4 regions of the Shewanella avicenniae genome follow, and region 2 is predicted to be linked to each of the others. Evidence: predicted binding sites of a transcription regulator. Region 2 holds the regulator's gene; each other region holds the start of a gene.
What was found. The regulator sigma-54, encoded in region 2, starts transcription at its own class of promoters, with help from an activator protein. The targets are predictions, from matches to a motif close to GTTGGCACGNNNNTNGNNT.

Region 1 (6,201 bases), 1.5 Mb from region 2:
GTGACCAGATAGCCGCGTACCGATTGATCGGGGTTTTCCAGACGGGCTATTTGCATCTGATAAGGCTCAAGCCGATCTTCAACTGGCACAAACTCTACCCCAGAGATATAGATATTGTTGTCACTGAGAGTATTGACCTGCTGCAGTAAGGTTTTAGGTAATGGTGCTGCACCAAAACGCGGGCTGCTGGCTTGTTTAAATTTCCCGCTGGCATCGAACAAGGCGATGTCCATCAGTTCGGGAATATTTTGTTTCATCGAATCCCAGCTGGTTAGCATTTTATCGAGTTCTTGCTCACCGGGATTTTGCAAGTAATGGCGCAGCTGTTCAGCGCGGGCGAACATCTGGGTGCGAAACTGTTGAAAAGAGACTTTATCTGCTAACAGGGTGCCAACGGTCTGCAATTCGCTGTAACGTTGCACAGCCCATTCTTGTTGAAATTTACGTTCGCCAAGCGTGACCACCACATTGGCAATCAGCACTATGGTTATCACCAACATACATAATTGACTGACCACCGCCAGTAAGCGTTGGCGGGACCATTGTACGCCACGAATATGCGGGGTAAGTGGCGATTCCTTGAGTCGATGTTTACTGGACATTCAAATAGTGGCTGAAGCGAACAATGCGGTTATGTTAACACGAAATATTGTTCGCTACAGCGGCGACAGATCTATCCGACGACATCCAACACGCGATGCTTAAATTGGCAGCCTGCCGCTTCAACCAATTGTTTACAGGCGGCAATATCAACCCCTTGCAATCCTTCAATGGCAGATACTTGCACATCTTTGATGTAGCGTGGCGCATCTTTAATGAACTGATTCACTGCTACCCACGAATCTTTTAAACGCGGTTGGCAGTGCTGCAGATATACCGCTTCATTCTGTGCATTCAAGGATACAGACAGCGCATCGGTACACTTTGCCAGTTCTGGCAAAATGTTGCGGCGGTGGAACAGATTACCTAGACCATCCGTGTTGATCCGCACGCGACCGCCTTGACGCTTAATTTCGTGCGCCACATTGAGCAAGGTCGTGAGGTTGAGTGTTGGTTCACCATAGCCGCAAAACACGTACTCTTTAAAGGCGGTTACATCACCCAGTTGTGGAATGATCTCGGCGGCACTGGGTTGGTGATCCAGTGCGAGTTGATATTGATGCACTTGCTTACTGCCGTTGTGTTTAGGGCAGAATTGACAGCGCAGGGTACAGCGACCCGTAATGTTAAGGTAGCGGCTGTCGCGAATATCGTAAACTAAGGTGCAGCAGTGGCTTTCGCTATTCATATGAGAGAGGCGGTTCTACAAAAACGTTAGTGAAAGTGTAGCGAGTTTGTGGGGGCGATAATGTCGCCAAGGTCAAATTGCCAAATGCTAATGTGAAATTAACGCTGGTAATTCATCGAGCGGTTTTGTTTGTTAATGGCGTGGTGAATAGCGGCAACCTCGCTTGGCGCGCGACTGCTAAACTGCGCGCGAGGCTTACTGAGCTTCTAGTGCTTATTTGATCAGTGTTAGCAATTTTTTAAAACGTTCCCCTGTGGCAATCTGCTGCAATTCGAACAGCAATGACTCAGTTTGGGTCAGCATTGCACCTCTAGCTTGCATCATTTGCACGGCAATTTCTTTGTTTGCAGGGTCTCGACTATCAATCGCATCAATAACTAGATGTACATCAAAGCCTTGAGCTAAAAAATCGGCACAACTTTGATAAACACAGATATGGGCCTCTATGCCCGCTAATATCACCTGCTTACGCCCCAAATCGGCCAACGCTTGGCGGCAGCTGTCATTTTGCCATGCGCTAAAGTGCTGCTTAATTATTGGCCTATGCTGAGTTGCGAGAATCGTGGCTAATTCTTCACTTGTGGAACCGAGTTTTTCGGGCAACTGTTCAAGCCATATCAATGGAATATCAAATAATTGTATGCCTTTAATTAAGGTGGCTAGCCGTTGATGCAACCGCTCTGAATCTGCCATCATGCGGGCAAGTTTTCCCTGTACATCCACCAACACCATTACGCATTCATTACTGTTTATCACTGTACTCTCCTGTAGTGAGACCCCGATCAAGTTTAGGTCATTAAGTTTGATGTCGACAACGGTGCAGCCAAAGAACATTGTTTGATTCAAATTGGTGCAAAAATGTTCGCTATGTAACTTATTGGTGCAAATGTAACGCACGAAAATGGTGGGTGATCTGCTAACTCCTTGTAATACAAAAAATTAACATTTTGGCCTAATGCTTGAATTAAAAAATCCAACAACACTACATATAAAGGCGATTTGGAGGTCTGGATGAAATTAGTCAGCGCAATCATCAAGCCATTCAAGCTAGATGATGTTCGCGAAGCTATCGCGGCAATCGGGATTGAAGGCATGACAGTAACCGAAGTTAAAGGCTTTGGTCGTCAAAAAGGGCATACCGAACTTTATCGTGGCGCAGAATACCAAGTGGATTTTCTGCCTAAGGTGAAGATTGAGATTGCAACAAAAGCAGAAAACCTAGAGCACCTGCTGGAAGCGATTACTAACGCTGCCCACACAGGCAAAATCGGTGACGGGAAAATTTTCGTGACAGATCTAGAACAAGTTATCCGTATTCGTACGGGTGAGACTGACTCTGAAGCGCTTTAAGGGGAAAGGGGATAATAACAATGGAAGAATTAACCAAATTGGGGACTACCGTTACAGAGCTTCGCTTTGCGTTGGACACCTTTTACTTCTTGGTGTCTGGAGCTCTTGTTATGTGGATGGCCGCTGGTTTCGCGATGCTCGAAGCTGGTTTGGTTCGCGCTAAAAATACCACCGAAATTCTGACCAAGAACTTCGTTCTATATGCAATCGCTTGTGTGACCTTCCTGCTGGTCGGTTACAACATTATGTATGTAGACAATACTGAAGGTGGCTGGTTGCCTTCATTCGGCACACTGATCGGTTCTCAAGCTGAAGGTGCTGATCACGCATTAGAATCAGACTTCTTCTTCCAAGTAGTGTTCGTTGCAACTGCAATGTCAGTTGTTTCTGGCGCTGTTGCTGAGCGTATGAAGTTGTGGGCATTCCTGATCTTCTCTGTCGTATTGACTGCTGTTCTGTATCCTATCGAAGGTTACTGGACTTGGGGCTCAGGCTTCCTGTCTGCAGCTGGTTTCTCTGACTTCGCTGGTAGTGGTATCGTGCACATGGCTGGAGCTTCTGCTGCACTGGCTGGCGTATTGTTACTTGGCCCACGTAAAGGTAAATACGGTCCTAATGGCCAAGTTAACCCAATCCAAGGCTGTAACTTGCCGCTGGCAACTCTGGGTACCTTTATCCTGTGGTTCGGTTGGTTCGGCTTCAACGGCGGTTCTCAGCTGATGGTATCTGATGCTGAAAATGCATCTGCAGTAGCAAAAGTATTTGTGAACACCAACTCTGCTGCGGCATTCGGTGCAGTATCTGCGCTGATCGTGTGTAAGATGGTATGGGGCAAGGCTGACCTGACTATGGTGCTGAACGGTGCTTTGGCTGGTCTGGTTGCTATCACTGCTGACCCAGCAAGCCCATCATTAGTGATGGCGGGTATTGTTGGTCTGGTTGCTGGTGCGCTGGTTGTATTCTCAATCGTTGGTTTCGACCGCTTGAAGATTGATGACCCAGTGGGTGCATGTTCTGTACACGGTGTGGCTGGCCTGTTCGGTGTTATGGTCGTACCTGTATCTAACGCTGATGCGACCTTCGGTGCACAAGCACTGGGTGCTGTGACTATCTTCGCATGGATGTTCGGTACTTCACTGGTTATCTGGGCAATCCTGAAAGCGACTATGGGCATCCGTGTCTCTGAAGAAGAAGAGTACAACGGTGTTGATGCCTACGACTGTGGTGTTGATGCATACCCAGAGTTCGTGACTGTTAAAAACGCATAATCACTAAAACAGTAAGTTTGGCTGAAAAACAGGGCGCTTAAGCCCTGTTTTTTTTATGGCTAATTTCTTCGCTTTCCCTGATTTAAATCTGGCGCTACTCAGGTTATTACTTTATGCACAATTTCTTGAATTTATTTAGCTAAAAAGCCTAAATCATTGGTGGATTAATACCTGTTACCTGTGTTTTAATAAACTTTGTTCAATATTTGAAACATAACTACTAAAAGTATAAATTTAAATTTTTGTGTCGTTGAATGTTAGAGGCCAGTAGAAATCATGCCGTACCAGAATGATGATCTAAGAATTAATGAAGTAAAAGAACTCTTACCACCGATAGCCATTCTGGAAAGATTTCCGGCGACTGCCGCAGCTTCTGAAACTGTGTTTAACTCACGTAAGAGTATTCACAATATTCTGAAGGGGGCTGATGATCGTCTGTTAGTGATCATTGGGCCGTGTTCAATTCATGACCCTGAGTCAGCCATTGAATATGGTCGCCGTTTAAGTGTGCTACGGGAACAGTACAAAGATCAGCTGGAAGTTGTCATGCGGGTTTACTTCGAAAAACCGCGTACCACAGTCGGTTGGAAGGGGTTAATCAATGACCCGTACATGGACAAGAGCTTTGATATTAACGATGGCTTACGCAAAGCGCGTAGTTTGCTGTTGCAGGTGAACGATGCAGGTATGCCGACTGCCGGTGAGTTCTTGGATATGATCACGCCGCAGTATTTGGCTGATTTAATGTGTTGGGGCGCGATTGGCGCGCGGACCACTGAATCACAAGTACACCGTGAATTGGCCTCCGGCTTGTCTTGCCCAGTGGGTTTCAAAAATGGTACCGACGGCAATATCAAGATTGCGATTGATGCCATTGGCGCCGCGAGTGCATCACATTACTTTCTCTCAGTAACGAAATATGGTCATTCTGCGATTGTATCGACCAAAGGTAATCAGGACTGCCACATCATTTTGCGTGGTGGCACAGCGCCTAACTACGAAGAAGAATATGTGCAAGATACTAAAGCCAAGCTGATAAAGTCAGGCTTGCGTCCTAACATCATGGTCGATTTTAGCCATGCAAACTCGAATAAAGACTATCGACGTCAGTTGGTGGTTGCTGAAGATGTTGCTCAGCAGATGGCAAAAGGTGAAATGGCGATTTTCGGCGTAATGGTGGAAAGTCATTTGGTTGAAGGCCGTCAAGATCTTAAGCCTGGTCAACCTTTGTGTTATGGCCAAAGTATCACCGATGGCTGTATTGGCTGGGATGATACCGAAACCTTGTTGGCAACCTTGAATGAAGCGGTTATCGCGCGCCGTAATTCAAGTAAGTAAGCCAGCTACACCCAATGCTTTGGGTTAAAAAAATCCCCACTCAGCTCCTGCTCAGTGGGGATTTGTCTATCAGATACAACCCTAAGAAGTTTTGTCCGTTTCTAGCTGTTGTTGTACGTATTTATTGGCTTCTGCCAAACTGCCGAAACAAGCGATGAGATTATTTTTACCTTTTTCTCTGATTTCTGGCACGTTCGACTCAACCATCATCCACACCCACGTCTGTACCAACGGCAATGGCGGGCGATTATTTTTTGAATCCGGCATAACGGGACCTTGTTCTCGCTTTAGTTATACAGATCTTAACGGTTCCTATCTTCTTCGCGTCAGTCCCTTGCTATCTGCGCGAATTAGATTAGCAAAGAAATAGGTTGCCGATAACCTCATGGATCTCATCACAAGGAAAAAAAGTGCAAGATGATATTACATTGAAGCGCATTAGCTTTTTATCAGGTACTATGCAACTAAGTTAGTTAAAGATCGTGATCTAGATTCAGTAATGATTCAGCTTGTGCTGACTAGTATCTAGGGATAGATGATGAAAATAGCCTGGAGAGAATATATGGAAAATATTTCGTTGTTAGTCAGCTTGGAAGGCACTCAGCATCAGGTTACCACCGACTGGCGCAGTCTATCTGCAACGCTGATTAAACGCGGTATTGATGAAATGCAATTAGCACAATTTCATACCGAATTACGCGCTGGGTTGATTATTACTACGAGAGGGCTGACGTTGGCGATGAAGCCAGAGAAGCAATTGGGTGGGATAAATTACGATGCGCTGTATGCGTCAATTAACAAAACGAATCTGGCTCACCATCCGCAGTAATGCGGATGGCAATGCCGTTATTCTTCAGAGCTACGCTCTTTTTCCCAGCCATCACACAGCAGATTCTTACAACCATCGACCGGATTTAATGGCTTGAGGCTGGTGATTTTACCACCGTGATAGCACAG
Region 2 (6,201 bases):
AGCGATTCTTACAACCTGCGTCTGTCGCAGGTAAGAGCATCAACAGTAGGTAGCTATTTGATTACCAAAGGTGTTGCAGGACAACGTGTTGTGACCCAAGGCGCGGGTGAGAGTCAACCTATCGCCTCAAATGATACTGCGCAGGGACGGGCACAAAACCGCCGGGTAGAGATTATCCTTACACCATTGCCGCAGTAAGTGATGCGATAAAAAAAGCGCTCGTTGAGCGCTTTTTTATTGGTAATCTTTAGATAGCAGAGACTGGTAGCTTCTGTTTAACTCGCTTCATCAAACCTAGCGTTGATCAGCTGACAGATTGCGTCTAATGCTTGTTCCGCTTCTGGGCCTTCAGCGCTGAGAGTGATGGTTTTACCCATACCTGTTTCTAACATCAATAGCCCCAATACGCTGCCAGCTGACGCCTTTTTACTGCCCTGAATGATCGTGACATTGGCGTCAAATGCGTTGGCGAGTACTGCAAGCTTAGTTGCTGCGCGCGCATGAAGCCCGAGCTTGTTGATGATTTCGATCTCGCGTTCAACTTTTGCCACTTTGTAACTCCCGATGCTTCGCTTGCACGCGATGTTTGCTACTGCTAAAGCGTTTAGCAAGTTGATCTGCTACATACACTGAACGATGTTGCCCACCAGTACAACCAATAGCGATGGTGAGATAACTGCGGTTATTGCGTTCAAGATGCGGCAACCAAGTCTCAAACAGGTTTTCAATCTGCCAGATGAGCTTATTGACTAGCGGTTGGCGTGACAAAAACTCCTGCACCGGTTCATCTAAGCCAGTGTATGGCCTAAGACTGACTTCCCAGTGCGGGTTCGGTAGGAACCTGACATCAAACACAAAATCAGCTTCGGTTGGCACCCCATGTTTAAACCCAAACGACTCAAAGTTAATTACCAGTTCTTTGGTAGAGGTGCCCAGCAGAATTTCACGCACAGTGTCGCTTAATTCATAGATGTTGGAAGTTGAGGTATCAAGATAATGATCCATCAACTGCGAGATAGGCTCTAGCAGTTCACCTTCCTCTTCAATCGCCTCTTTTAACGATTTATGACGCTTGGAGAGCGGATGTAAACGGCGGGTTTCACTATAGCGCTTGATTAATACTTTGTCGGATGCATTGAGGAAAAAACTGATGACCTCTGTGCCTTCGGGGAGTTTCGCAAGCTGACTTTCAAGTAACTTATCTTGGTTGGGTAAGTTGCGCACGTCAACACTGATAGCGACGAACTCATTGCTGCCTCGCAGATTTACTAGCAGATCGCCAATCATCTGTAATGGCAAGTTGTCAACACAGTAATAGCCCATATCCTCTAATACGCGCAGGGCTACAGATTTTCCTGAACCTGAACGACCGGAGACTATGGCCAACTTCATGCGGTGATTACCTGATAAAGTTCTTGCTCGTTCTCAGCCTTACGAAGCTGCTTGAGCACTTGTTTATCGCTTAGCTTTTCCGCCATGGCGGAGAGCGTGCTCAGGTGTTGCTGACATTGATCTGCTGGCACAATAAGTGCGAACAAAATATCCACCGGTTGATTATCAATCGCGTCAAAAGGAATGGCCTCTTCACACTTGATTAATACCGCAACGGGCGTGTCAATATCCGGCAAACGACCATGCGGGATCGCAATACCGTTACCGATTCCTGTACTGCCCATACGCTCGCGAGCCAAAAGACTTTCAAAAATGGCTTGAGAGGATAGGTCGGGATACTGGGCTGCTGCGAGATCGCTGATGAGCTCCAGTACCTTTTTCTTACTGCCCGGAGTCGCACAGGTGGTACACTCCGGCCGCAGGATGGTCCTAAGTTCCATCGTTAGTGTTTTGTCAGCTTTTCTTTGTGTTTAATGACCTGACGATCCAATTTATCAATGAGGATGTCAATGGCGGCGTACATGTCGTCGTGTTGAGAGGTTGCAAATACTTCGCCGCCGGAAAGGTGCAGCTTGGCTTCTGCTATCTGTAGTGCTTTTTCAACAGCGAGGACAATGTGGACATTATTGATCTGTTCGAAATGGCGTTCAAGCTTTGCAAATTTGCTCTCAACGTAGCTACGTAAAGAATCGGTGATCTCAAGTTGTTTTCCTGCAAGATTAATTTGCATCGTTGACTCCTCCGATTGTCGGGCTTTTAAAGGCTCTTCCGCTGATTTGACGGCGGAATTAGCATTGCTTCCCGATACTTAGCGATTGTTCGTCTCGCGACATTAATGCCTTGTTCGGCAAGCAATTGCGCCATTTTACTGTCGCTTAACGGCTTTTTAGGGTTCTCCGCGGCAACCAGCTTTTTGATGAAAGCACGAATGGCTGTTGAAGAACACTCGCCGCCATCGTCAGTACCTACATGGCTAGAGAAGAAATATTTTAGTTCAAAAATGCCGCGAGGGGTGTGCATGTATTTCTGGGTGGTGACCCGCGAAATGGTCGATTCATGCATTTCTACCGCTTCGGCAATATCGTTGAGCACCATAGGTTTCATCGCTTCTTCACCATATTCGAAGAAGCCTTGCTGAAATTGAACGATGCAATTAGCGACTTTAAGCAGGGTGTCGTTACGGCTTTCCAAACTCTTGATAAACCATTTAGCTTCTTGCAGATGACCACGAATAAATTGGCTATCTGACTGGCTGCGCACGCTACGTGCCATCGTGGCATACTGCTGATTGATGCTGATTTTTGGCATGCAATCTGGGTTGAGTTCAACCACCCAGCGCCCGTTTTTCTTCCATACCGTCACGTCTGGAATGACATATTCATCTTCAGACTCTTGGATGGTTAATCCTGGGCGAGGATTTAACGTTTGGATGAGAACGATTGCGTCACGTAACTCTTCTTCCTTAAGGCGCGTTTTGCGCATCAAGGTGCGGTAATCTTTGGCGGCGATCAGATCGAGGTACTCATCGATGAGCATTTTGGCATTGGCCAAATGCGGTACGTCGTCACTGAATTGTGATAATTGGATCAGCAAACATTCGCGTAAATCGCGCGCGGCAACTCCCACGGGATCAAAGTGTTGAATGCGCTTCAGCACGGCTTCAACTTCATCCACTTCGATATCATCTAAGCCCAGCGCTTCAATAATTTCTTCAGCTGATTGGGTTAAATAGCCACGCTCGTCAATGGCTTCAATAATCGCGGTAGCAATTGCTTCATCGGTTTCTGAAAATGGTGTGAGGTTTTTTTGCCATTCCAAATGCTCATGCAAGCCTTCGCTAGTTTCACCTTGAAACGGCATGTCATCGTCACGGACGACGCCAGATGACGTGTTGGGCGCAGCGGTGAAAACCTCGTCCCAAGTGGTGTCCATTGGCAGTTCTTCAGGGAGCTCTTGGCTATTAAGCGCATCACTGGTTTCAACGGACGAACTGTCTTCTATCGACTCTGACAGCTCTTGTTCACTGTCACGTTCGCGGTTATCCGCTTCAAGCCCCGCGTCATTGTTATCAACATCAACATCGTCATTAATCTCCAACATCGGGTTGGAATCGAGTGCTTGTTGAATTTCCTGCTGCAGCTCAAGCGACGACAATTGCAGTAGACGAATTGCCTGCTGCAGTTGCGGTGTCATAGTTAATTGTTGACCCAGCTTAAGCTGAAGTGACGCTTTCATTGTTGACTGCTAATCCCCAAAAATTATGTATTAAAACAACCACAAAGAGTTGGTAGTTTTATGAAATTTATTTGTCCCCACCACCGTACTATAGCCTGAATTGTTCCCCTAAGTACACTGCTCGCACCTGTTGGTTGTCGAGGATCTCGGCGGGTGTGCCTTCTGCAATCAGCTGCCCATGGCTGACGATGTAGGCGTGTTCGCACACATCCAGAGTTTCGCGCACGTTATGATCGGTAATCAAGACACCCAGTCCTCGAGACTTGAGTTGTTCGATGATTTTCTTGATATCGATAACAGAAATTGGATCTACGCCCGCAAAAGGTTCGTCCAATAAAATGAATTTTGGATCAGCCGCTAACGCGCGTGCTATCTCAACGCGGCGCCGTTCTCCACCCGATAACGCCATCCCCAAGCTGTCACGGATGTGGGTGATATGAAACTCTTCGAGCAGCTGTTCAAGAATGGCTTCGCGTTCTTCGTTGCTTAATCCTTTGCGGACTTCAAGAACGGCCATAATGTTATCGCGCACTGAGAGTTTGCGAAAAATACTCGCCTCTTGCGGCAGATAACCAATCCCTTTACGCGCCCGCAGGTGCATTGGATCTAAGGTCAGATCATCTTGATCAATAAAAATACGGCCATGGTCACTCTGTACTAAGCCGACCACCATGTAGAAGGTGGTGGTTTTGCCCGCACCGTTAGGACCGAGCAAACCAACGATCTGTCCGGTGTTTACCTGTAAGCTAACATCTTTTACTACCGAACGTTTTTTATAGCTCTTGGCCAGATTGGTCGCTTTTAAAACGCTGGTCATGGCTGCTCCTGCTCGGTTTTCGGCGGCGTTGGCTCTTTAGGGAGATTATCTGGACGGATAACTGTGGTGACTTGCTCTTGGTCACTACCAATCGCTTGCAGCTGCTGCTTGTTCAGATCGTAAATGATCTTATCCGCTGAGGACATGCTGCTGCCTTGCTCTACCTTGGCCATACCGATCAGGGTCAACACGCGTTGGTTGATGTTGAACTGAATTTCATTGGCGCGAGCGGTGGTCAGCGTGCCATCTTCTTGCTTTTGGGTGAAAGTAGCTGGTTTGCCGGTGGCAATCAGCACACGGTCTTGATCTTTTTCTGGCGAGGTGGCACTCAATTCGTCGGCTTTAAGTGTTAACAAGCCTTGAGTCACCAACACTGGGCCGCCATAGACGACACGTTTATTTTTGAGATCAGCAAATTGAGTGGCGGACTTAATCTTTACCTCTTGTTGTAAGTTGATGTCCGCGGCAGTTGCCATCAGACTCGAGGCGCTAAGTACGATGGCCAGAAGAATATTATTTGCTCTCATAAGTACCTTTAATGTCGCTCAACAGTTTCAATTGCTGGGCATTTAAATCGGCATAAAGTCCGACACCTGATGCGTTAAAGCCACTCCCTGACATAAAGACCTGCTCCGGCGAGGTCATGATCATCGTCGACACGTCTAATTCTAAATACTCTGTCGTTAATGATCGAATGGGATCTTTTGGCGTAATGGCATCAATCATAACATTATTTTGTAGCACAACCTTATGTTGTGTGCGATTGAGCTGCCCTTGGTCGGCAGACATTTTCCACTGCGCATCACCGTTATCTGGATAGATATGGTAAATCGGCTTTTCGAATAGCGTGGTGTCGGTATCGGCAAAGTGCGCCATATGGGTCGCAGACACTCGGGTAGACACCTTACCGTTTTCATCGAAACTGACGCTTTTTAGATTATCAGCCACATAGTCAGGCCGCTCCACGGTGCTTACCGTCGTGGGTTGCTGTTCATTTCGCTTGCTCTGTACCTGCCAATACAACACGATGGCGGCGGCAAAGAAGGCAATGATGGCCAAAGTTACTCGGTTCATACACTCATTCCGTGGGCGCTATCGAGCAGATTTTGGCTGAGCAGCAACAGATCTGCAAGTTCTCGCACGGCACCAAAGCCACCGCCAATACTGGTGACAAAATCTGCCAGTTGTTTGACCTGTGGATGGCCATCCGCCACGCAAACGCCCAAGCCTACTTGTTGCATCACTGGCAGGTCAACCATATCGTCACCGATGTAAGCAACCTGCTCTGGGTTGAGTTGATAAACGTCAAGCAATTCATGGTAAGCGGTCAGTTTATTGTCGATCCCTTGATAAATGTGCTGAATACCGAGGGATGTCATGCGCCGTTCAACGATTTGTGATTTTCTACCGGTGATCACCGCCACCTGAATATTGCATGACAGCAACGCTTTAATACCAAAGCCGTCGCGAGTATGGAACGCTTTTAGCTCCTCACCCTGATTGCCCATATAGATGCGGCCATCAGAAAACACTCCATCAACATCACAAATCAGCAGGCGGATCTGCTGCGCCTTTTGCCACACCTTGTCAGTAACCGGGCCGTAAAAAGTCGTATGTTGTGTCACATAACCCCCGCATTGACTAAGTCGAGCATATTGAGCGCCCCAATTGGGTGGCGTTGTTGGTCGATAACAATCAGGCCGTTGATGTTGCGATCATCCATCACTTTAAGCGCTTCAGCAGCCAAAATGCTGTCG
Region 3 (6,201 bases), 680 kb from region 2:
GATTTTGGGCAATCAACCGGAAGATCGCATCAAGTCGCTGACAGGCCGTGAAGAGATCCGTAAAGAGTGCTACGAAGAACTCAATAAGCTGTTGCAACAAGAAACTGGGAAGTCATTGATCGTCAATATGTTGTTTACTCGCTATCTTTATGATTAAAAACAGTTAGCTAACAAAGAGGCCAGCAATTGCTGGCCTCTTTGTTATTTGGTCTCAAACACCTTGTTATTGCGGGCTCCAGATAATCTGACCACAATCTGTTAAATCATAACCGCCTAATTGTGCGGCCATTTGACGAGTGCCCGGATTCACCAGCATCTTAAACAGTTGTTGTAATTGACGACGGAAGTAGATCCCTTGCGGCATGACAAAATCAAATGATTCCGTCAACAAAGGTACAAAGCCCAAACCGCTCTCTTGGGCAACGGCTTGGCAACCAAAGCCAATATCCGCTTCATTGCGGGCGATACAACCGGCCAACTCCCGCTCGCTAAAGGCAGTGATGATGGCATTGAGGCTGTCCACCGTGGCGCCGCGTTTCATTAACCAATGTTCGAGATGTTGCTGACTTCCTGCGCCGCCTTGACGGGTCACCCAACGCCAGGGTTGCAGCAGTACCATCTCTTCCTCTTGGCAACGATGCAGGAGCTCAGGGCGAACGATAAGCCCCTGCTGGCGGTTGTAACCATGCACCATAATCCACTGCTGGTGGTTCGGATAACCCTTCAGCAAGGCCGTGTGGCGAATGTTACGTTCATCAGCACTGCCCCAGTGCAGGGTACAGATGTCGGCGTAACCTTTGGAAAGCAACTCTAAGCCTAAACGTGAGCCGGTAGCACTGTAACTAATCAGTTCTCTACTACCCACTTCGGCCATCAACCGTGCGACCAGCATCGACAATAATGGATCGTCACTGCCGGTGATTAACATCCGATCAGACAACATGCCGCTATGGCAAGAATCCATTACCCAACGGTCGATCAAAATCTTAGGGAACAACCACTTACCAGTAATTTTGGTGGCGGGCAGCATACGCTCATTAGCCATGGCGTACACCTTTTTTTCGTTGAGATCTAAGTACTCAGCGACCTGCTTGGCACTCATGTAAACCAATTCACTGGGTTCGCTCATTGTAACTCCTGCGATTAATCTTGCGATTCCTTAGTGGCATCAAAGCGGATGTGTTGCGCGCCATTATATACAAGGAAGTGGCGACCTTTGGCACGGGCGATCATGGTAATGCCAAGTTTTTGCGCCAACTCCAAGCCCATTTGCGTCACACCGCTACGCGATAACAGTACCGGAATGCCCATCTTGGCGACTTTAATCACCATCTCTGAGGTGAGGCGCCCAGTGGTGTAAAAAATCTTGTCGCCGCCGCTTTGGCCGTTGAGCCACATCTCTCCGGCAAGGGTATCCACTGCGTTATGGCGACCCACGTCTTCCACAAAAGATAAGATCTGATCTTGCTGGCACACGCCACAACCATGCACTGCACCAGCATTTTTATAGGTATCGTTGTATTGGCTGATATTTTTTAATAATGCGTAGATGGTCGACTGGTTCAACTCTGGGGTTGGCAATTCAATCTCATCAACTCCATCCATAAATCCGCCAAATACCGTGCCTTGACCGCAGCCCGTGGTCACGGTTTTTTCGGCTAACTTGGCTTGCAAGCCCTCTGTATTTTCTTTGGTGATAATTGCTGCCGAGCTGACTTCCCAGTCGATAATCACAGATTCAAGCTGAGCCACATCGCTGATAAAGCCCTGATTCTTGAGATACCCCAACGCCAAGGTCTCTGGGCGCGCGCCGAGCGTCATCAAGGTCACTATCGGTTGCCAATTGAGATATATCGTCAATGGCCGTTCACAGGCGATATACTTGTCCTGCACTTGACCGTTTTCATCTACGGCGGTAACCGCGATTGTCAGTGGGACTTCTGCTGTTGTTTTAATAAAATGGAGCTTTGAATCGGTCATACATCACTTCTACGCATAGGTAAGACCCACAGACTAGCAATATTTGTTCCCACCTCTAGATTGCGTTTAAATAGGCGTGATCTACCGCACCGATTCTTAGCTCACACCTAACACTTGTGCAAAATGTCTTTTCATCGGGGACAATATGTCCCACTCTGGCGGTAATTAAGATGATCAGGCGCAACTTAATTTACTAATATCAAGTTGGTGTAATTATTGCTTGTCCACTGCGAACCGCTATCACCCGAAAATACTAACTCGGGAGGAAAATCCTAATGCAACATTCTCAAAGCGTCTGGCCGATGTATGTGTCATTGAAGAAAGTCGAAAAGCAAGTAGGCCGTTGGTTAGCTGAAAGCTGGGAACTTGATCAAGTCGTTCCTGGTACAGAAGCAGCGCCAGAAGGTGCCAAGTTGATCTCGCTAGAACTCTATTTAGATGAACGTGCCAGTTATCGCCTAAATCTCGATATGGATAATCCCATGCTCTACATTGTTTGTGATGAACAAGAGGACGGCACTTGGGTTCCAGCAACTATCTCTGCCGACCAAAACGTCGCCGCGGGCTGTTTAGAGGGTGATACCCCAGTGCTGAACATGCCAATGCCTGAAGCTGTGGCTTGCTGGATTGAAGCCTTTATCACCCAATATGGCGAAGTGGAAATCTGTGCCCACCGTCGTAAACATGTTAACCGCCGTAAGGAACTGGCAGAAGAACAGAACCGAGGCAGGAGACATTAATGAGTGAATCACGTGGTTTTTTAAGTCGTTGGGCGCTGAGAAAACAGCAAGCTCAACAGGGTGAAGAACTGCCAGATGAAGTAGAAATCCCCAGCGACAGCAGTGTTGACGCCGAAGCTACACCCATCGATAGCGCGGCAGCTTCAGTTCAGGATGTTGCTGATCCGGTCTCTGAAGCTACACCAGCTACCGATGAAGAGCAGATACTGACAGCTGAGGATTTACCCGATCCGGAAAATATCGAAGTGGGCGGCAGCTTTGCCAGTTTTATGGCAAAAAACGTCGATCCATCGGTGAGACAAAACGCGCTGCGCGCGCTGTGGAAACAGCCGCATTTCAGCGAAATCGACGGCATGATGGAATACGCCTTGGACTATTCCAACCAAGAGATTTTAACGCCGGAAGTGTCATCTGAGCTGGCGAAGAAAGTGTTCCGTCATCTGGTGAAAGATGAAGAGAAGCCAGACGATGTTGTTGAACCGGAAATCGCAGCGCAGGACGATATGCCTGATGCGCAGTTAACCGCAGACGTTGACGAGCAAATGCCTGCAGAAATTGCCGAACAAGCGCCTGAGCTAATCGAGTCAACCGATTCAACGGACAAAATGGACGGTGAAGTTGTGCAACTTAGCCAAAATGATCCATTAGCTGCTGAAAAAAACAATGAAAGAGTTGTTTAACGTAAGTTTATCAGTATTTATATACCATAATATTGGTGTGTGAATTGCTTATAACTTTTAATTCGCTGTGGCTCAGCGCATAAAAAATAACAAAAGCATAGACATAGATAATAAAGCCACAGCCAGAATCTCATTTAGGAACGCATAGTGAGCAATTGTGAGAGCATTATGTCCGCACAGCCTGAGCTGGTGCGGGCACGTGGCGAAGTCCAGGGGCAGACTCGCATACTACAAAATCTGATCCCGCCTACCGTCAGTTACTCCACTGAGGGCAATGTTTTATTGATCGGTCCAGAAGACTTAACTCGCTTGGCTGCCGCGAAATTGCAGCAAATGGCGAGTTGCGTCATTTTGGCCAATGGCGCCATTACTAACCAAGATGAAACCTATCTTGAACAGGTGATGGAAGCTGCACCAGACGTCGAAAGCTACTATGGCAAGTTACTGGCTATCAAAGGCTTTCTAGGCCAATTTCAAGTATCGGTTGATCACAATGGTCAGCCCGCTGAGTTGAGCAAAGTAGCGCTGCGTAAAGCCCACTTTGACATTGTGCTCGACCTGAGCAACGAGCCTTGTATTCAACTTGAGATGCTACCGCCGGGCTATTTCTATGTCGGGGAAGACAGCGACAAGCTGGCAACCGCCGTGGAAGAGATCCCACTGCTGGTTGGTCAGTTTGATAAGCCGCGTTACGTGAAAGTAAACAGCGATATCTGCGCTCATAACCGTAACGGTCTGAATGGCTGTAACCGCTGTTTGAACTTCTGTCCGGCAGATGCGATTCAAAGCATTGAGCAGAAAATCGAAATTGATCCTTACCTGTGCCACGGTGCAGGCAGTTGTACCAATGCGTGTCCAACCGGCGCATTGAGCTATGACCTGCCAACGCCGCAATCACTGCATTCATACCTCAACAAACTCATTAGCCGTTTTCTCGAGAAAACCAGTGTTGCGCCAGTGATTTTGTTCCACGATGCCAGCCAAGGTGCCGAGTTAATCAATGACTCTCTGCCGGGTCATGTGTTGCCGGTTGAGCTCGAAGAGATTGCGGTGGCTGGTATCGACCATTGGATGGCCGCGCTTGCATGGGGTGCTCAGCAAGTATTAGTACTCAATACGCTTGCTACTGCGCCAACATTGACCCAGATGCTCAACGGTGAAATGGCATTGGCCAACACTGTGTTGGAGCAGATTGGTCAGCCTGCGCGTATTCAACTGATTGATGAAAAAGCACTTGCGGATCTGTGGCCTATACTTGAAGAGTCAAGCGCTTGGGCAACAACCGCACCGGCAGAATTTAGCGTCACCACCAAACGCGCTGCATTCTACCAAGCGGTGGATTACCTCAACGAGCAAGCGGCCAACACCAAGGATGAATTAGCGCTGAGCAACATCCCTTACGGTGAAGTGCAGATTAAAGAAGCGGGCTGTACCTTGTGTATGTCCTGTGTGGCTACCTGCCCGACACAAGCCTTGCAAGATGGCGGTGATACCCCAGCGCTGTATTTTACCGAACAAGATTGTGTGCAGTGCGGCTTGTGTGAAGCGGCCTGCCCAGAGAAAGTCATTAGTCTGGCGCCACGCATTAATCTGGATAAGGAATCCAGACAGGCGCGTAAGACCTTAAAAGAAGAAGTACCGTTTGAGTGTATTCGCTGCGGTGCTCCATTTGCGACCCAGTCTATGGTGCATCGGATGCTGGAAATGGTCGGAACGCACAGCGCTTTCAGCGCCAATATTGAGCGCCTAAAAATGTGCGGCGATTGCCGAGTCAAAGATATGTTTGAAGACATTCTGCAAGACCCGGAAAAGCAACTGAGATAAGAGAGCCAATATGACCGAATCTACAAAACAAATCTCTGAAAACGATCTGCTGCGGGCCGATATCTATCAGCTGCTGGCGGCGTTACTGCGTCGTCAACCTTCAGAAGAGCTATTGCAGTTTTTACATGGATTAGAAGTTGATAGTAACGACGACAGCGATATGACTCGTGCGTGGTCTGCCATCAAATTGGCCGCCCAACAATTCATCCCTGAGCAGTTAGAAGATGAATACTTCAACCTGTTTATCGGTGTGGGTGCTGGCGAAATCCTGCCTTATGGCAGCTGGTTTATGACCGGCTCTCTGATGGACAAACCATTAGCGCTGCTGCGCCAAGACTTGGCGCAACTGGGCTTTGAACGTGATGAAAACGTTAAAGAGCCTGAAGACCACGTTGCAGCCCTGTTTGAAGTGATGAGTGTGCTGATTGTTGAAGCACCGTCACACCAACAATTGGCGTTTTACCGTCGTCATCTCGGCAGCTGGATTATCCGCTTCTGGGATACCTTATCTCGTTGTGACAGCGCGGCATTTTATGCAGTGGTGGCACAATTGGGTCGCGCCTTTTTTGAAACCGAAATCGTTGAATTTGAACGTTTGGTACTTAGCACTCCGGTGGTGGATACCTCTGCAGTTCAGATCCAGCCAAAGGCCAATGAACTGGCCTCATAAACTGCTTATCGCAAGATAAGCCCGTGCGGGAGGGGGGCTCCCGCATGTAACAACCAGGAGACGCTATGAAGAAGCAAGCTTCCGATATGAGTCGCCGTCAACTGCTGAAAACCTTAGCAATTGGCAGTGCAGCTGGTGCAGTGGCTACCGTAAGTGGTCAGGCATTGGCTTCTACTGACAACGCCGAAGTGACAGCAAAACAAGCTGACGGTTACCGTGAAACCGAGCATATCCGCAGTTACTACGACAGTTTGCGTAGTAAATGATAAAAAGGAGTGTGTGATGCGATTAACTCGTAAAACTGACC
Region 4 (6,201 bases), 950 kb from region 2:
GCTGGCACAACAACTGGGCTATGCACCTGAGCAAATCGTGATTGAACTGTCAGAACAATACCCTGCAGAAGATATCGACCTACTCAAATCTTGCTTAGACCACTATCGCAGCCAAGGCTTTCAGGTGGCGCTTGATGACTTAGGCGCGGGTTATTCTGGATTACGGCTTTGGTCAGAACTTGCCCCTGATTATGTCAAAATCGACCGCCATTTTATTGATCGCATCGATCAGTTTCCGGTAAAGCAGGAGTTTGTTCGCTCGATTGTTGAACTCTGTCAAAGTCTCACCTGCAAAGTGATCGCCGAAGGGATTGAAACCGAAGCGGAGTTAATGATTTTACAGCGACTGGGGATCAGCTTGTGCCAAGGCTTTTTACTGGGCAAACCGAGCGCTCATCCGTTAACGAGCCTGCAATATCAAGTAAAGCATGCGCCCAAACTGCAGCAACCCCGTTTTAGTGAGTCAGCGGAATGTTTATGTGAGCTTAGCGACACCCTGCCACCAAACACGCGCTTGAAACAATTGAGCCAACATTTTATGCAGCGCCCTGCGTTACAAGCCGTGGCGGTGATCGACAACGATAACGCGCTTGGGTTGGTGTATCGTCAAAGTTTGCTAGAGCTGTTTTCTACACCCTATGGCCGTGCCTTGCATGAAAACCATCCACTCACCGAGATTATGGATGCAAACGTGTTGATGGTAGAAGCCTGCACGCCGTTATCACAAGTCAGCCACCAGTTAACCGCTGACGATAACCGCTTAATTGCGCAACAATTTATTATTTTGCGCCAAGGTAAGTTCTTAGGTATTGGCCATACCCGCGACTTGCTGCAGCGCATTACCGAGCAACGGATTCAAACCGCACGTCATGCCAACCCGTTAACTGAACTGCCCGGCAACGTGCCCATTCAGCAAGAGTTACAACGCTTAGCGCACAGCAATACACCGTTTTACTTGGCCTACTTTGATCTGAATAACTTTAAGCCTTATAACGATGTTTATGGTTTTGCCAAGGGCGATGATGTGATCCGCGAAACCGCCAATTTATTGCGCCAATCAGCAAGCCAGCCGTTTATCGGCCATGTGGGCGGCGATGATTTTGTGATGATTGCGACCGAGGCGGAGATGGTCAACCAGTGTCAGCAGGTCCTTAGCCAGTTTGAACAAGTCAAACCGCGCTTTTTTAGTGCAGAACACTGGCAACAACAGCATTTCAGCGCCAAAGATCGCCAAGGGCAGCAATGTGTTTATGGCTTAGTGAGTTTAAGCGTCGGCATATTGCCACCGGAACTCACCTTAGGTGCAACCGAAGCTCAGCTGTCGAGTTTGAGTGCGTTTGCGAAAAAGCAGGCAAAACTGTCACCGGACGGTTTTTGCCTGCTGCAACACACGCTAGAGAGTCGTCATATCGCTTAACTTAATGGAACGCAAGGTCGCGGCTTAAGCTTTGGGCACCACAGTTTTGCGTAACCATGCTTCTAGCATGGCTTTTTCATAGCGTAGCGAATCACTATCATTCATTGAGGTGTGGTCCATAAAGCCCATATCGCGCAGGTTTTCACTGCCGACCATGATCACTTGCTCACCCTCTAACACGCGGTAGCTAAAACTGATCCGTGGTGGATAGATTTGTTTCACGACGCGGATTTCATTGACTGTCGCAGCACCAAAGGTGGGCAAGACATCGCCGGCAAGATCTAAATCGGTCACGACCAGCTCCAGTTTCTCACCACTCTTTAATAACTTACTGGCATTTTTATCCAGTGATTTGGTGAGCGCCTCAAACACTCGCTGGCGATATACAGCACGGTTTTCGGTCGCGGAACGGACATCGCGATATTTTTCTGGTGCCTGCCATTCAATTTTAACAACACCGGCTTCGGTAATGTTGTTTGCTGCGGCCTCATCTGCCGTTGCAGTGGTTGTCAATCCTGCGAAAAACAGCCCGGCGATTAATAATCCGACTTTCATGTGTGCCTCCTCAATTCACTCGGACGTCCCATTTGGTCATCCCGTTACTGGCTAATTGTTCAGCTTAAACTAACGCTAAGTTATATCCACTAAGTTGGATGTTAGCCAGCGGCTTCAGTTCCCGCAATCGCCGAAACATTGCTATTCTCGCAAGATTGACCGGACCTTTCGGACAGCAGTTATTTGACGCTAACGCCGTAATTGACGGCATTAGCGCTGAAAACAATCGCACGGTTAGCAACAATTCCGCTTTTTTATTAATCAACTCTCAGTTATGCGATTTTGTCCTGACAATTTACTCTAGATCTCGCAATGTGCCTCTTTTAACCACACGCATCTTGTGGCAAGTTAACAGCGCTATAACAATAATGATTTGTCATACCAAGAGAACATAAATATGAATAAAGCTGAACTTATCGCCAGCATTGCTGATAAGGCAGACCTGACTAAAGCCCAAGCAACCTCTGCGCTGAAGTCAATTGAATCTGCTGTTACCGAAGCACTAAAGGAAGGCAAAAAAGTCTCGATCGTAGGTTTTGGTTCATTTGAAACCTCTACTCGCGCCGCTCGCGTAGGTAGAAATCCATCTACTGGTGCAGAAATCGAAATTCCTGCGGCTGTCATTCCAAAATTCAAAGCTGGTAAAGCATTGAAAGATAGCGTGAATTAATCAGCGTATGATCTTTGTCACAAAACGCCTCTTTATGGGGCGTTTTTCATTTTCCACCAGCGCATGTATTGCACCATCTTTGAACCTATCGCACAAATATAGTGCAATCGGGTATCAAAATATTAGATTACAAATTCTTAACCTTTTGTAAAATATAACTTTTCACTTTTGGCACATTCTTCGCTCTATAAACATGCAATCAATCAACACAAGACTAAGCTGCAACGTCTGAACCTACAGATGAGTGGCAATACAATAGGGAACTAGGGGGAATTGAGAATGAAACAGAAACTGCTATCGTTGAGCGTACTTGCAGGTTTAATGTTGGTCGCGCCTATGAGCCAAGCAGAAGTTACCGGTAACATCGGTGCTACTTCTAACTATTTGTGGCGTGGCGTGAGCCAAACTGGTGATGCTGCTGCCGTACAAGGTGGTATCGATTACGCGCACGAATCAGGCTTCTATATCGGCACTTGGGGTTCAACTGTAGATTTCGGTGATGACACCAGCTACGAAATGGACTTCTACGGTGGCTATGCAAACTCTATCGGTGACATCGGTTATGACGTTGGTTACCTGTACTACGGTTATCCAGACGCTGAAGGTGATATCGATTTCGGCGAACTGTATCTGACCCTGTCTTACGAGTGGTTAGAAGTTGGTGTGGCTAAATTCGTAAACGCTGGTGACGATGTGGCAGCTGACGGTTTAGATGAAAAAGACTACACCTATCTGCACGCTGCTGCGACTTTCCCTGTCACTGACACCGTAAGCCTTGGCTTGTACTATGCGTATTCAACCGGTGATGTGATTGAAAGCTGGTATGGCGAAGACAACTACTCTGAATACGCAGTTTCTGTCACCAAAACCACCGCTATTGGTGACGTAACATTCCAACTGGCAAACACTGATCTGCCAGGTGATGACGTGAAATTTGTAATGAGCTATAGCTACGGTTTCGACTTCTAAGCTAAGCCTAGAAAACCTATAAAATAATAACGATATCAATAATAATATTGGGTTTAACGGCAGCACGGATAGCTTACTTGTAACCCATTATCGCTCAATCAATGTGCGCTTAAATCGCCCGTTATCTTTTTGATAACGGGCTTTGTTATTTAGGCTTTCGGCAAAATGAATTGGCGCTCGAATTCCGCCGCTGGTAGCGGCTTACAGAAATAATATCCCTGCAAAATATCGCAGCCGTGGGCACGGCAAAACTCGGCATGCTGAGCGGTTTCCACCCCTTCCGCGACCGCAATCACATTTAACCCCTTGGCAAAATTAAGCAAGGCGCTTAACAACCGCCGACTGCGCTCACATTGCTCAAGGGGTAGCACAAAGCTCTTATCCATTTTCAACACTTGGATCGGAAAATCTTTGATGTGCTCCAACGACGAAAACCCAGTACCAAAATCATCTAATGCCAAGGTGACGCCCAGTTTGCGCACCGCCTCTAATGTCTCAGCTAAGGCCAGAGAATCCTCAATCAAAGCATTTTCGGTCAGTTCAAGTTCTAAATATTGTGCGGGCATCGCCGAACGAGCCAGCGCCGCGGTCACTTGCGGCAGTAACAGCTGTTTTAAGTTTTGTGAGGGAGACAGATTCACCGCCACCGAAATCGGTTCCTGTGTATCCGGCAGCATATTCAGCCAACGTTGGTTTTGGATGCAGGCTTCAGTCAGTACCCACGCGGCCAACTCATCCATCATGCCGCGTTCTTCTGCCACCGGTAAAAAGGCGTCTGGCGCTAACATACCCATGTCAGGATGTTGCCAACGCAATAAGGCCTCGGTTCCGACTAACTCGCCGGTCGTTGCAGAGAATTTTCCCTGATAAAACAAGCGTAATTGTTGCTTTTCAATCGCCTGATTCAGGCCTTGGGCGATTTTAATACGTTGATTAACCGCGATATTCAATGTCTCTGAGTACACTTGATAGCGGTTACGGCCATCGTGCTTGGCTTTGTACATGGCAATATCGGCACATCGCAGCAATTCAGAGCCACTCTTTGCCAGTGCACCATAATAGGCGATGCCAGCACTGGCACTGATGCTAAGCATTTTGCCTTGTACTTCATAACTGGGTTGTAAAACCTCAAGACAGCGCGTTACCCATTGCTCAGCCTCTGCCACCGCTTCATCGCCGCAAAGCACAGCTACAAATTCATCGCCACCAATACGAGCGATCATGCCTTTAGAGGGCACTAACCTTAATAATCGCTCTGCCACCAACTCTAATAGCCGATCACCCGCTTGATGTCCTAAGGCATCATTAACCAGCTTGAAGTCATCCAAATCCAATAAGATCAGTGCGAGTTTGCCATGCTGACAACGCGCTTTGGCTAACTCACGGTAAAGAAAGGTTTCAAAGCCATAACGGTTAGCAAGCTGAGTCAGCGAGTCATGTTCAGCCAATGATTTCAATTGCTGATGGCTACGCCGCAACTCTTGCATGATGGCCGCCCGTTGATGGGCTTGGCGAATTGCACGGGTTAAACGGCGGCTGTTTACTTCATCTTTTAACAAGAAATCCTGAGCACCAAGCTCAATACAGCGCTCGGCGAGCGTTTCATCTTCGTAACGGGAAATGATCACCACCGCGGTATCATCGCCCACGGCATGGCTCAGGCGAGCAAGCACTTCAATCCCGTCAGCATCAGGCAAACGGTAGTCGAGTAAAATGCCATCAAACGTTTGTTCAGCAACGAGTGCCAAACCTTGCTCTGCGGTGGTAGCTTCAGAAATTTTTACGCGAAGAGAAGAATCCGCCAATGCCCGCTGAATAGCTGTTCTATCGATTTCATCATCATCGATCAGCAGTAGATCCATCTACAATTCCTCTACTGGTTAGGAAGTTCCACAATACGCCAATAGTGCTCGAGCATATCGAACAGATTTAAAAAACCATTCTGCAGATTGTTTTTGACCACGTATCCCGCAACATGCTGCCGATAAGCCTGCAACTTATCTTCGTCCGCATTCGAGGTGGTCAACACAAATACCACCGCCAATGATATTATGGGGTCATGTCGAATCTGCTCTAAAAATTCTAGCCCATTCATCCTCGGCATGTTCAAATCCAACAAAATAAGATAGGGTGCCTCCACTTGCTGCGCCCGTAACATCTCTAACGCTTCGACGCCATCGCGCGCGCGAACAATGGGATTCAATAAGCGCAACTGCTGCATACACCGTTGCACCGCCATAAAGTCGATATCATCATCTTCAACAATGAACAGGGTGACTTGCTTATAAGCTTGTTGTTCCATCAACATCTCTTCCTATTTTTTCGGGCCAAGTAAAATAAAAACAACAACCGCGACCTTCTGACTCAATCCAAATCATGCCACCAAAACTTTCTACGCTTTTTCGCACTAGCGACAACCCCATGCCGCTACCTTCTACTTCATCGCGCGGTTTAAGCGTTTGGAAAATTTCAAACACTTTTTGGTGAAACCGCTCAGGAATCCCCGGGCCATCATCCTTAACGTAAAATTGCCAATATCCCTGCAGCAACAGGGCACCAACGTGAATGGTTCCGGCGGGCATATCATGAT

Region 1: the regulator sigma-54 is predicted to act here: its motif matches at 2,235-2,253, upstream of glnK (P-II family nitrogen regulator).
Region 3: the regulator sigma-54 is predicted to act here: its motif matches at 2,015-2,033, upstream of JYB87_RS17970 (formate dehydrogenase accessory sulfurtransferase FdhD).
Region 4: the regulator sigma-54 is predicted to act here: its motif matches at 2,810-2,828, upstream of JYB87_RS16650 (TorF family putative porin).

Annotation. Positions count from the first base shown of each region.
Region 1 is NZ_CP071503.1:3,222,035-3,228,235, reverse strand. It holds gene JYB87_RS14350 (PAS domain-containing protein) at 1-602, opposite strand, end outside; gene JYB87_RS14345 (TatD family nuclease-associated radical SAM protein) at 674-1,288, opposite strand; gene JYB87_RS14340 (hydrolase) at 1,502-2,044, opposite strand; gene glnK (P-II family nitrogen regulator) at 2,300-2,638, shown strand; gene JYB87_RS14330 (ammonium transporter) at 2,659-3,906, shown strand; gene aroG (3-deoxy-7-phosphoheptulonate synthase AroG) at 4,183-5,244, shown strand; gene JYB87_RS14320 (hypothetical protein) at 5,326-5,511, opposite strand; gene JYB87_RS14315 (hypothetical protein) at 5,807-6,073, shown strand; gene JYB87_RS14310 (hypothetical protein) at 6,091-6,201, opposite strand, start outside.
Region 2 is NZ_CP071503.1:532,707-538,907, forward strand. It holds gene JYB87_RS02290 (OmpA family protein) at 1-198, shown strand, start outside; gene JYB87_RS02295 (HPr family phosphocarrier protein) at 276-551, opposite strand; gene rapZ (RNase adapter RapZ) at 538-1,392, opposite strand; gene ptsN (PTS IIA-like nitrogen regulatory protein PtsN) at 1,389-1,832, opposite strand; gene hpf (ribosome hibernation promoting factor) at 1,835-2,122, opposite strand; gene JYB87_RS02315 (RNA polymerase factor sigma-54) at 2,149-3,627, opposite strand; gene lptB (LPS export ABC transporter ATP-binding protein) at 3,716-4,444, opposite strand; gene lptA (lipopolysaccharide transport periplasmic protein LptA) at 4,441-4,971, opposite strand; gene lptC (LPS export ABC transporter periplasmic protein LptC) at 4,958-5,518, opposite strand; gene kdsC (3-deoxy-manno-octulosonate-8-phosphatase KdsC) at 5,515-6,069, opposite strand; gene JYB87_RS02340 (KpsF/GutQ family sugar-phosphate isomerase) at 6,066-6,201, opposite strand, start outside.
Region 3 is NZ_CP071503.1:4,051,541-4,057,741, reverse strand. It holds gene JYB87_RS17980 (flagellar basal body-associated protein FliL) at 1-157, shown strand, start outside; gene JYB87_RS17975 (helix-turn-helix transcriptional regulator) at 224-1,129, opposite strand; gene JYB87_RS17970 (formate dehydrogenase accessory sulfurtransferase FdhD) at 1,144-1,980, opposite strand; gene JYB87_RS17965 (DUF3305 domain-containing protein) at 2,256-2,720, shown strand; gene JYB87_RS17960 (DUF3306 domain-containing protein) at 2,720-3,400, shown strand; gene JYB87_RS17955 (4Fe-4S binding protein) at 3,569-5,224, shown strand; gene JYB87_RS17950 (TorD/DmsD family molecular chaperone) at 5,235-5,894, shown strand; gene JYB87_RS17945 (twin-arginine translocation signal domain-containing protein) at 5,960-6,160, shown strand; gene JYB87_RS17940 (molybdopterin-dependent oxidoreductase) at 6,177-6,201, shown strand, end outside.
Region 4 is NZ_CP071503.1:3,781,742-3,787,942, forward strand. It holds gene JYB87_RS16635 (GGDEF domain-containing protein) at 1-1,417, shown strand, start outside; gene JYB87_RS16640 (DUF3016 domain-containing protein) at 1,442-1,972, opposite strand; gene JYB87_RS16645 (HU family DNA-binding protein) at 2,370-2,642, shown strand; gene JYB87_RS16650 (TorF family putative porin) at 2,922-3,611, shown strand; gene JYB87_RS16655 (putative bifunctional diguanylate cyclase/phosphodiesterase) at 3,761-5,473, opposite strand; gene JYB87_RS16660 (response regulator) at 5,485-5,913, opposite strand; gene JYB87_RS16665 (sensor histidine kinase) at 5,894-6,201, opposite strand, start outside.